DNA from 2 places in the Paenibacillus sp. sgz302148 genome. Region 2 is predicted to be linked to the other one. Evidence: a T-box and tRNA genes for the amino acid it is inferred to sense, from the RefSeq annotation. Region 2 holds a T-box; the other holds one or more tRNA genes.

Region 1 (6,197 bases), on a different contig from region 2:
TTCGGCTTCTCCTTCAATAATTACGCCGGCAGCGATCCGATCTGGAGCATGCAGCAAATTTATGCCGCGCCACTCGGCTTGAACATGTTCGATACGAAGGGCGAAAAAATGACGATCGACTCGCCGCAATGGGAGCGCGTATGGACTTCGGTATCAGGCATGTATAAAGATAAAATCATTCCGCAATATCAAGATATTGCGCCGCAAGACGGCAAAGACTGGTCGATCATGAACGAAGATCCTTTCATGGGCGGACGGGTCGCGATGGTGATCTCCGATTACGGCTACATCAGCCGTATTCTCGACATGAACAAAAACGCCGAAAAAATCAAAAACTTCCAGCGTGTCGATTGGGATGTCGTAACGCTTCCTACACATCAGGAAAACCCGGGCGTTGGCGGTTCGATCGGCATGAACAATCCGCTCGCGATCAATGCCAAAGCGCAAAATCCGGACTCGGCTTGGGAGTTCATCAAATTCGTAACAAGCGATGAGTGGGCGAAGCTGAAATCCCGCAATACGTATGAGCTTGTTCTTCGCAAGAAGTACATTCAGCCTCGAGAAGGATTGAACTATAACATTGCGGCGTTCTATACGTTAACGCCTGCGCTGCCGACGAACGATTCGAAGCTGTACTCAAAAATCCAGAACCTGTGGTCGGTGCAAGACCTCGGACGCCCGCTGTTTGATGAAGTGCTGAAGGGCACCAAGACGGTGAAGGATGCGCTCAAGGAATTCAAAACAAAAGGCGATGCCATGCTGGAGCAAATCAAGAAGAACCCGAATGGGCCTATTAATATGGACGGCGGCGCCGTTTCGACTGAAGTATACGCGAAATAATTCATAGGATAAGATGACATCCCGAATGGCCTTATGGGCCATTTGGGATGTTTTTGCATATCAATCCTTGCTATAATAGATTTATCTTCATGATAGGAAGGGGAGGCAAAGCATGAAACGCAAAGTTCATAGCAAAGAAGTCAAGGAAGCTGTCCTGAAGAAGCTTGAGGATCGCGGCGTCAGGCTAGAAGATATCGCAGAAATCGTTTATGAAATGCAGTCCCCCTATATTTCGGAATTGCGGATCGAATCGTGTCTCGACAGCGTTCGCGCCGTGCTCGAAAAACGCGAGCTGCAGCACGCTTTATTAGTAGGAATCGAGCTGGACACGCTGGCGGAGAAAGGATTATTGTCCGAGCCGCTGCAATCCATCGTAGAAACCGACGAAGGATTATTCGGTTGCGACGAGACGTTGGCATTGGGCTCCGTGTTAGGTTACGGCAGCATTGCCGTCACGACGTTCGGCCACCTGGACAAACATAAAATCGGCATCATCAAAAAACTCGATACGAAGGTTGGCCGGCAAGTGCATACGTTTCTTGACGATCTAGTAGCCAGCATCGCGGCTTCGGCTTCCAGCCGTATCGCCCATCGCTTCCGCGATGAAGAGGAAAGGGACGAACAGCTCCGTGAATCGGAGAATCAGAACAAGTCGGAAGAAAACGCAAGCTAAAGCTCGAATAAGATGATATGGCAGCTCTTCACCTATTCGGTTCACGGTGAAGAGCTTTTTATGTATGCGATAATTTAGCCGATTTTGGGCAAATATATAGATAAAGCATAATATATCCTTTGTATGTATGGAGGTTCGCCGAATGAAATGGATTTATTGGGTTAAATTGTACGATAGCAAGTTTCAAGCAGGCTGCTTGGTAAAAAGGATGGAGAACGATTGGTGGATCTATGGCTACGAGACGCCGCGGGAAATCGAAGTTTTCCAGTCCCGCAAAGGCCGATTCGGCGTTCGGTTTGTTCCATAGCCGCAGTTATGAAAAAAAGTGTTGACTAATGTGTGCCAAATGGTGTATATTTATTTTTGCCGCTATTAATTGAGGGTGCAACGGAATTTGTAGATTGTTCGTTACAATGACGCGGGGTGGAGCAGCTCGGTAGCTCGTCGGGCTCATAACCCGAAGGCCGCAGGTTCAAATCCTGCCCCCGCAACCAAAATAACTTATAAAGGATCCTAGCTCTGTCGATCGGAGCGATTGGTTCAATACGACGCGGGGTGGAGCAGCCCGGTAGCTCGTCGGGCTCATAACCCGAAGGCCGCAGGTTCAAATCCTGCCCCCGCAACCAAATTCTTTATAAGGGCCCTTAGCTCAGTTGGTTAGAGCGGTCGGCTCATAACCGATTGGTCGGGGGTTCGAGTCCCTCAGGGCCCACCAACGAAAAACCTATTTTATAGGGTTTTTTTTATTTTATCCGAAGTTTTTCATACATATACGATCGATCGAGGAAGCAGTAAAGGATTAGGGAGAAGGGAGCTAGTCATGGGAATATTAAAGAACGATTGGGTGCCGTTATTGGAAGACGAGTTTGAGAAACCGTATTACCAGAAGCTACGGCAGTTTTTGAAGGAAGAATATGCTACGGCGACGGTATACCCCGATATGTACGATATATTTGCCGCGCTGCACCTTACGCCTTTTGCAGAGACGAAAGTCGTTATTTTGGGACAAGATCCTTATCACGGGCCCGGACAAGCCCATGGCTTAAGCTTTTCGGTAAAGCCCGGCATTGCCCAGCCCCCTTCGCTCAAGAACATGTTTAAAGAATTGCAGAACGATCTGGGATGCCGAATTCCGAACCACGGCTATTTGGCGCATTGGGCGGAGCAAGGCGTGCTCATGCTGAATACTTCGCTTACCGTGCGCGAGCATACGCCGAATTCGCATCGCGGCATCGGCTGGGAGACGTTTACGAATCGGGTCATTTCCTTGCTGAACGAACGCGATATGCCGGTCGTATTTATTTTGTGGGGAAACAATGCCATCGAGAAGCTGGAGTTGATCGACACGTCCAAGCATCATGTCATTAAGTCGCCGCATCCGAGCCCGTTTTCGGCGAACCGCGGATTTTTCGGCAGCAAGCCGTTCTCGCGAGCCAACGCATTGCTGCGGCAGAACGGCATGGCCGAAATCGATTGGCAGATCCCTGACTTATGATTATTGCTTGTTAAGACGTTTTCACGGCGTAATAAAGAATACCGCCGACCACGTCCAGTATTTCGGCATACTTTGGCAATTTATCGTAAGCCGACAGCTTTTTTCTTTTGACGTCAAGCAGCATGGTTTTGTTTTGACCGTTCTCATCTCGCATCGCAACGACATAGGTGTCGCCGCCGATTGGCCATACCCGCTCCAAGGAGTAGGGAAGCCGAGTCAGCGGCGTTTTTTTGCCTGATTTGAGATTGAACAGGGATCTCCCAAGTTGCGCTAGATGTCCCAAATCGATACAGAAAAAAAGAACTTGCCTTTCATAGGCGAAATTTGGTATGATGGTTTTCGCTCTCTCTACGCGCATATTCACCGAACACGTCACTGCAAAACCTAAATTGTCGGTTGACGGAGGTGTTAATTTTTTAATCCTCAATTTCTTCGTTTTGTCTCTGCAAGTTACTGCACAAGCATCAACGCACATATGACTAATATCACTTGTCGTCCGCCGTCCATTTTCCATGTCATGTCTAAATCTTGCTTGTTTACGAAGCGGTGATCAAAATGAATGTGAACCTATCGCACAAAACGCCAAAACGGCTATTGAATCCGGCCAGCGGGTTTCTTGCGAAGTATACGCATACGCTAAATCCTTATGCCGGATGCTCGTTTGCCTGTTCGTATTGTTATGTCAAGCAAATGCCCGTGGCCCTGTTCCGCGAGGAGGCTTGGGGTACCTGGGTAGATGTAAAAACCGATGCGGGCGAGCTGCTGCGCAAAGAACTCGTTCGCGCGAAGCGCAAAGGTCCGGTTACGATTTTTATGTCTTCGAGCACCGACCCTTATCAACCGGCAGAGGTCAAGGAACGGATTACTCGATCCTTGCTGACGGCGATGCTTGACAATCAACCCGATTTCCTGTTCGTGCAGACGCGAAGTCCGCTCGTGACGCGGGATATCGATTTGTTCGCGGCATTCGGCGACCGCATACGGATCAGTATGACGGTTGAAACCGATTTGGAAGACATGCGAAAGGCGTTTACGCCTGCCGCGCCGCCGATCGCCGGTCGACTGGCCGCTTTGCGGGAACTGGTGCAGGCCGGTATCCCGGTACAAGCGACGATCGCGCCTGTTCTTCCTTGCTCCGATCAATTTGCAACAACGTTAGCCGGCATCGTGAACCGCGTTTGCATCGACGATTATGCGATGGGTGACGGAAGCGGCGGCAAACGGACGGAACGGAACGGCGTCCGCACCATCTATGAGCGACTTGGCTTAACCGATTGGTATGAGCGGGGCGCCTATGTCCGTGTACTTGATCAGCTCCGAAAGACATTTCCTGAAGGCTCGGTTTATGTGAGTGAAGCGGGATTTTTACCGTGAAGTACGTCGGGAAATGTGTTCCAAACGGATGAGTTCATAGAGTGGGGGAGATGATCGAAATGCTGTACCATTTCAGCGAAGAACCCGATATTCCGATATTCGTGCCTCGCCCCGTTGAGCGCGACCCGGCGATGGAGCCCGTCGTTTGGGCGCTTGACGAGGCCCGTTCGCTGCACTACATGCTGCCGCGAGACTGCCCTCGGGTGATCTATTGGAGATGCGAAAACACGACGCCGGAAGACGAAAAAACGTTTTTCGGCCATTCGGTTGCAAACAAAATTATGGCGGTTGAAAATCGCTGGCTGGACCGTATACGCCACGTGAAATTGTACCGTTACACAATGCCGGAGGAAACGTTCCGCATGATAGGTCCCGACGATACGGCGGGTTACTACGTTTCGCACGAAACCGTGACGCCCGTTATGGTTGAGCCTGCCGGCGACCTGATCGGCAATCTCATTCAAGGCGGCATCGAATTGCGTTTCACACCGTCGCTATACCCGCTACGGGACGCGATCATCGCTTCGACCGTCGATTTTTCAATCATTCGATTCAGAAATGCGATTCCATAACGATTACAAAACGAGTTCTCGGAAGGGGGAGCAATACGATGAGTGAACAGCATGAGCATTTCGCCGAGGAGCGGCGGAAGCTGCAGGAAACGATCGCTTTGATCGAGAAACGGTTATCCGCCATGAGTACGGAGCGTTATTACGGAGATGATCCGGCCTTACAGGCGCTCGATTACCAGAATGAAATGCGGCGCCGTAATTTGATGAGCGCGGCCTCGGAGCCTTATTTCGCCCGATTGGATTTTCATGAGGAGGGAACCGAAGCCACGATCCCTTATTACATAGGCAAACGAGGCGTTGACAACGAGGAGAACAGCCAGCTGGTCGTCGTGGATTGGCGGGCTCCCGTCGCGAGTATGTTCTATTCGTTTACGGGCGGTGACGGGCCTGGAACGTATACGGCGCCGGACGGGGAAGTGAGCGGCGAAGTGCTGCTGAAGCGCAATTTCGCCATTCGGAAGCAAGAGCTGCAGCGCGTTGTCGACAGCTACGTCAAAGGCGGCGACAATCTCGGCGTAGCGGACGATTACTTGCTGTACCGGCTGGGCGAGAACAAGGATAACCGGCTTCGCGACATCGTGTCGACGATCCAGGAGGAGCAGGACCGGATCATCCGGTCGCCCAAAGGGATGGCGCTTGTCATCCAAGGGGTTGCGGGAAGCGGGAAAACGACGGTGGCGCTCCATCGTCTCGCTTATTTGATATATCAATACCGGGAAACGATCCGTGCCGATAAAATGATTATTTTCGCACCGAACCGGATGTTCATCGATTACATATCCGATGTGCTTCCCGAACTCGGCGTAGGGGAAATCCAGCAAACGACGTTTGCCGAATGGGCTTCCTCGCTGCTCGGCGTCAAGCTTTCGGCTGATTCCGTAGCCCGGCAGTTCCAGTGGTTCGAGCGGAAATCCTCAGGCACCCCAACCGGTGAACACGTTACCGATGAGCTGCCAATGCTGTACAAAGGCTCGCTTCGGTTTATGGGATGGGTTGACCGCTGCCTGGCAGGATATGAAACGTCATGCGTCCCTTCGGAAGACTTCGAACCGTGGGAAACGGCCAAACTTCCGCTTAAGACAATCCGCGAATGGTATGATAATGAGTACAAGCATTACCCGGTTGCGAAACGCCGGCAGCGGGTCGTCGCCCGTATTGAGCGGTGGATTCGGATGGAGCTGGAGCGGGTCGGCGATCCGAAGCGGCGCAAAGCGTTCAAAACGAAGTCCGGACAACGCTTGCG
Region 2 (6,197 bases):
CGCTGACAGCGTCGATTGAACAGTCGATGTTGTACACGCCGGGCATGGTCGAGTCCTTGCGGCGAGAGGCTTTGGCAGCCGTCCGTCATCCTGAGGAAACCATAATCGAAGTGACGAACGAAACGACGCTGCACGCTGCCAGGCGATGCATTGATGCAGGGGACGGCAAAACCGTTTGCTTGAACTTCGCTTCCGCCAAAAATCCAGGCGGCGGGTTCCTGAACGGGAGTCAAGCGCAAGAAGAAAGCCTGGCCAGGGCGAGCGGTTTATACCCCTGCATCGCGCAGATGAAGGAGATGTATGAACATAATCGAGGCTTAAAGACGTGCCTTTACTCGGATTATTTGATCTATTCTCCCGATGTGCCGGTATTCCGTGACGATCGCGACGAGCTTCTTGACGTTTCGTATCCGGTTTCTTTTATTACGGCACCGGCCGTGAACGCAGGCGTTGTCAGAGAGAGGGAACCGGAGAACGTCGGTTTGATTCGATCCGTCATGAGGAACCGGATGGATAACATTTTGTCAGTTGCGTGGCGTCACGGATATGAAACGGTTGTATTAGGGGCTTACGGATGCGGAGTGTTTCGCAATGGGCCGGTCGATGTAGCGGAGGATTTTCAAGCTTTGATGTACGGGAAATTCAACAATGTATTCAAGCGAATCGTATTTGCCGTTTATGATCAATCCGTTCGGCAGGAGACCTTTCATGCTTTCGAGTCGGTTTTACGAAGGAGATAAAATGGCATTCTCCTGCGCTGCAAGCTGGATGAACCGTCGGATAAGCTGTTAACAATGCGGTGCAATCAATTTTAGACACAAACCTGATAATGCCAGCCATTGTTCGATGCAGGTTCCGGATGTATCGTTGTCGTATAGATAATTATTCGATATGGCAAAAGGAGATGCACGCGGGTGAAGACGGCAACTGAATTGTTAAAGCCTTTAACGGAAGATCAGGTTCGGTTTTATGAAGAAAACGGATATGTCATTTTGCCTGGAGGATGCAGCGGCGATTTGATCGATGCCTTTAACGGACACATCTATGATGTGCGAAATCAGCATCCGATGCCGGAATGGGCGGCATGCGAGGAGAGCAAGAAGTATTCGCTTCGGTTATTTAACCCGCACAAGCACGACAGCTTTTCCCGTCAGGTGATGAAGCTTCCGGCGATCCGCGGCGGCTTGGCCCAGCTGATGGGCAAAGAGGCGGTTTGCGTGCAAAGCATGTATTTCTACAAGGAGCCGGGTTCGCCGGGCCAAGCTTCGCACCAGGATTATTATTATATTAAAAACGATCCGATGACGATGATCGCGGCCTGGATTGCGATGGAGGACAAGGTTGACGAGGAGAACGGCTGTTTATGGGTCATTCCGGGCACGCATAAGCTCGGCCTTCTGCCGCATGGCGCCGTCAAAAATCTGGAGGAGCATGAGTCGTGGACCGATGAAACGGAAGGCACGGATCTAAGCAAGCAAATTCCCGTGATCATGGAAAAGGGCGATATTTTGTTTTTCCACGAGCTGCTCATCCATTCCTCGAACAAAAACCGGAGCGCGAACCGTTGGCGAAGATCATACGTCTGCCATTACATCCGCGAGGACGCGAACATCACGTTCCGCGAAGACTTGCGGGTGAAGTACCCGCTGTATTGATGGCGGACTCGGCGTTTGGCGAAATAGACCGTCTTGACATCAATTGCAGGGTTCCGTATAATCCCAATAACTAGAATATTCAGATAATAGCAATGAAGAGAAAGAGTACGGCGGCGATGTCTTCTCCAGAGAGCTCCGGTTGGTGAAAAGGAGCGAAGAATACCTGCCCGAACATGGTCTCCGAGCTGCGCACCGAAACCTCATCCGGTTGTAGGCTGCGCCGGTTCCCGCACCCGTTAACGTGCTAGGGTATAACCGCGCTAGCGGCGTACCTGAAGAGGCGAGCATCGCGAGATGTTCATGAAAATTGGGTGGTACCGCGTGAGTATAGGCTCTCGTCCCTTGTGGATGAGAGCTTTTTTGCGTCCAAAAAAAGGAGGAAAATGTGTATGGACAACATTTTTATCGGCGGCGCTTGGCCGTATGCGAACGGTTCTTTGCACTTGGGGCGGGTAGCCAGCCTGCTGCCCGGGGACGTTCTGGCGCGTTATTTTCGCGCGAAAGGAAACCGGGTGTTGTACGTATCGGGCAGCGACTGCCACGGTACGCCGGTTGCCGTTCAGGCTGCGCAAGAGGGTGTTGCCCCCGGAGATATCGCTGACCGGTTTCATCGCGAATTCGTCGATTGCTTCGAGAGGCTCGGCTTTAGCTACGATCTGTACACCCGAACCGACCAGCCCGTTCACCATCGGGTCGTACGGCAATTGTTTTTGAAGCTGCTGGACAACGGCTTCTTGTATAAGAAAACGATCTTGCAGACGTATTGCGAAACGGATCAGCGTTTTTTGCCCGACCGGTACGTGGAAGGAACATGCCCCGTCTGCGGCAAGAGGGCGCGCGGCGACCAATGCGACTATTGCTCGACGCTGCTGGATCCGGCCGATCTAGCCGACAAAACGTGCAAGCTCTGCGGCAATCCGCCGGTCGAGCGCCCGACCGAGCATTTTTACCTGGCTTTGTCCAAGTTTCAGGAGGAGCTGTCGTCGTATGAGGACAAGGCGCAGGGCTGGCGGGAGAATGCCGTGCATTTGACGAAGCGGTACTTGGAGGAAGGGTTACAAGATCGCGCCGTCACGCGAGATTTGAGCTGGGGCGTCGACGTGCCCGTCGAAGGCTTCGAGGAGAAGAAAATATATGTGTGGATCGAAGCAGTGGCGGGGTATTTGTCCGCAAGCCAGCAATGGGCGGAAGAGAACGGTGGCCGCTGGGAGGATTTTTGGCTGGACGGTCGGGATGAAGGGCAAGGGCAGGAGCAGGAGCAGGGACAAGGGCAAGGGCTGGTGCGGGGGCAAGGGCAGGAGCAGGAGCAAAGACTAGGGCGGATCACTGCGTATTACGTGCATGGTAAGGACAACGTACCGTTTCATACTCTAATTTGGCCAGCACTGCTACTAGGCGCGGGGGGCTTGCATTTGCCCGATCGGATCGTGTCTTGCGAGTATATGACGCTCGAAGGGAAAAAGTTTTCGACCAGCCGGAATTGGGCGGTCTGGGTGCCGTATTTACTGAGCCGGTACGAGCCGGACTCGATTCGCTATTTCCTGATTGCGAACGGCCCGGAGAAACGGGATACCGACTTCTCCTGGAGGGAGTTCATTCATAGCCATAACGGCGAGCTTCTAGGCGCGTTCGGCAACTTCGTCAATCGGACGCTCGCTTTTATTAACAAATCGTTTGACGGCCGGGTTCCGGAAGGAAGCGGGGATGCGGAGTGGGAGAGGCTGCTTGCGAGCCTGTACGCCGAGGCGGGAGAGATGATCGAAAAGGGCGATTTGAAGGAAGCGCTCGAAACGATATTTGCCGCGATTCGCAGCGCGAATAAATACTTTGACGAACGCAAGCCTTGGGTGCAGGTCAAGCAAGATCGCGCGGCATGCGGTGAAACGCTGTTTACTTACGTGCAGATCATCGCCAATTTGGCGAATCTGCTGGCACCGTTCCTGCCCTTTGCCTGCGAACGCATCAGGAAGTTTCTTGCCTTGGAGCAGCCGGCTTGGAAGCTCGTATCGGTACCGTGCCATCGCCCGGTGCAGGAGCTGGAACTCTTGTTTCAGCGCATCGACGTTGAGCGGATCGAGGAGGAGACGCGGCTGCTTGCGCAGGGCCAGCAGTGAACCGGTACGAAGAAAGGAATGCCGGCAAAGTACGGAAAGGATTAACGATGTAGTGAGGTAAAGGAGAAAATGCGAGCGTGTTGGGCGGTGTGGTGGAAAGTAACATGACTGATGTTGCAGCTATGAGAATGACCGGCGTAGAGAATACTGGAGTACCGTTCAGCGAAAGTGTTGGGAAGGGGGAGAGGTGATGAAGATGGTGCTAGTATGCGAGAGTGCCGGGTGGTGTGGAGAAATAACTAGGAAAATGCAGTTATTTTACGGACTCCCGGAGGGGGGGAAAAATAACTGCGAAACTGCATGTATTTTTCGGTCAAAATCCGAAAATCAGGGGGATTGTCAAAAATAGCTGCAGGTTTGCACCTAATGGTTCAAAAACGGGCAAGAGGGCAGAAATTAACTGTAGGATTTACAGTTATTCCTGTTCCTACAGTAGTCGGGATCCGCGGAGGCAGTTGCGACTACCGGACCACTATATCGCGCCACTATACCACTATGCCGCTAGGCGATTGCGCCGGAACCGTCGCTCCTTGCATGCCGCCCTTCATCCGATCAGGGCAGCAGTTCAAGGAACTTTTTGGACGCCGCCGACAACGGGACGTCCCGCAACGTGGCGATGCCGATATGACGCTCTGGGACGTGAGGCGCAAGCGGGATTTCGAGCAGCTGCCCGGCCGCGAGCTCTTCGGCGACGAAGTTGCGGACGGCAAAGGCGAGCCCGAACCCGCTTCGTGCGAACTGGGCGAGCAAATCCATGCTGCCCAGCTCGAATTCCGGCGTCAGCTGCACGCCATGGGATAATGCGTATTCGTCGAGGTAACGCCGCGTATTGCTTCCTTGCTCGAGCAAGAGCAGCGGATAGCGGCTCAGCTCTTCGAGCGGCAACGCTTTTGCCGCAAGCGCAGCATAAGCTTGCCCGCCGACAAGGCAATCTTGCTGCGACGAGCTTTGGCGGAACTCGACTTTGCGGTCTTCCGCGGGCAGGTTGACGATGCCGAAGTCGATTCGGCCTTCTTTCAGCAGCACGATCGTTTCCGGCGTCGTCCGGTTCGTGACGCGGATCCGGATGTCCGGGTATTGGCGATGAAACTGCTCCAGATAAGGGAGCAAATAATGCTTGCACAACGTATCGCTTGCGCCAATGTTGATTTCCCCTGCGAGCAGGCTGTGCATTTCGACGATTTTTTTCTCGCCGGTTTCCATAAAGCTGAATGCTTGTTCGATATAACGATACAAAACTTCGCCTTCCGTCGTCAGGCTGACGCCTTTGGCCGTCCGGAAAAAAAGCTGTCCGCCCAGCTTCGTTTCGAGCTGCCGGATCGTTTGGCTAACGGCGGGCTGCGTAATGTGAAGCTGCTCCGCGGCTTTTGTCAAAGAGCCGGTTCGTGCCGTCATGTAGAAGACGCGATACCATTCTGCGCTAATGTCCATGTCATCACCCTGTCTTATGTCTCGTATTAGTAATATCAATTATTCTAATGTAGTTAACGACATTATAATAATCGATGTAAGGCGAATACAAGTACGGAGGCGAAAAAAATGACAGTTACGGCGATCGTTGGCGCCAATTGGGGAGACGAAGGGAAAGGGAAAATGACGGACGTGTTGGCGTCGGAGTCTGCTTATGTCGTGCGGTATCAAGGCGGAAGCAACGCGGGGCATACGATAATTAACGATTACGGCAAATTTGCTTTGCATATGCTGCCTTCGGGGGTTTTTTACCCTCATGTGACGAACGTGATCGGCCCGGGGACGGCGCTTGACGTCGATATGCTGCTGAAAGAGCTGGATACGCTTATCGCTAGGGGTGTACCTGCGCCGAAGCTGCTCGTATCGGATCGGGCGCAGATCGTATTGCCGGTACACCGGTTGTTCGACGAGTTGGAGGAAGCACGGCTTGGGGCACGGGGCTTTGGATCGACGAAGCGGGGAATCGCGCCGTTTTATGCCGACAAATATGCTAAGCTAGGTATTCAGGTCGCCGACCTGTATGACGGTGAACGGCTGCGGGGACGCCTGGAGCAATCGCTGGCGGCCAAGAACATCCTGCTTCAGCATCTATATGAAAGCAATCCCGTTCAAGTTGACGAATTACTGCCGCCGCTTCTGGAGCAAGGCGAGAAGCTTCGGCCGTTCGTCGGCGATACGACGGCAGTGCTGCACGATGCTTATGCCCAAGGAGACGCCATTTTGCTGGAAGGCCAGCTGGGAGCGCTTCGCGATCCCGATCATGGCATCTATCCGTTTTCGACGTCGTCGTCGACGCTGGCCGGTTTCGCGCCGGTTGGGGCGGGGCTGCCTCCTTATGCGATAACTCGCATCATGGCTGTCGTCAAAGCCTACTCGAGCTGCGTCGGAGCAGGCCCTTTTGTTACGGAGCTGCAAGGGGACGAAGCGGACGAACTGCGCAGCCGCGGGGGCGACGCCG

The links. A T-box is a leader RNA that pairs with one kind of tRNA and senses whether it is charged. The one in region 2 lies ahead of metG (methionine--tRNA ligase), so its partner is inferred to be a tRNA-Met.
Region 1: it has a tRNA-Met gene. The T-box ahead of metG (methionine--tRNA ligase) is inferred to sense a tRNA for this amino acid. The anticodon was not compared.

What each region holds. Positions count from the first base shown of each region.
Region 1 is NZ_JBVYOJ010000004.1:291,681-297,877, reverse strand. It holds gene AC0LWM_RS08550 (ABC transporter substrate-binding protein) at 1-840, shown strand, start outside; gene AC0LWM_RS08545 (phosphatidylglycerophosphatase A family protein) at 953-1,513, shown strand; gene AC0LWM_RS08540 (hypothetical protein) at 1,656-1,820, shown strand; tRNA gene AC0LWM_RS08535 (tRNA-Met) at 1,931-2,007, shown strand; tRNA gene AC0LWM_RS08530 (tRNA-Met) at 2,063-2,139, shown strand; tRNA gene AC0LWM_RS08525 (tRNA-Ile) at 2,152-2,228, shown strand; gene AC0LWM_RS08520 (uracil-DNA glycosylase) at 2,334-3,008, shown strand; gene AC0LWM_RS08515 (hypothetical protein) at 3,019-3,522, opposite strand; gene AC0LWM_RS08510 (SPL family radical SAM protein) at 3,564-4,382, shown strand; gene AC0LWM_RS08505 (DUF6886 family protein) at 4,442-4,954, shown strand; gene AC0LWM_RS08500 (HelD family protein) at 4,993-6,197, shown strand, end outside.
Region 2 is NZ_JBVYOJ010000008.1:257,797-263,993, forward strand. It holds gene AC0LWM_RS14265 (TIGR02452 family protein) at 1-740, shown strand, start outside; gene AC0LWM_RS14270 (phytanoyl-CoA dioxygenase family protein) at 915-1,655, shown strand; T-box leader at 1,739-2,001, shown strand; gene metG (methionine--tRNA ligase) at 2,045-3,769, shown strand; gene AC0LWM_RS14280 (LysR family transcriptional regulator) at 4,322-5,200, opposite strand; gene AC0LWM_RS14285 (adenylosuccinate synthase) at 5,309-6,197, shown strand, end outside.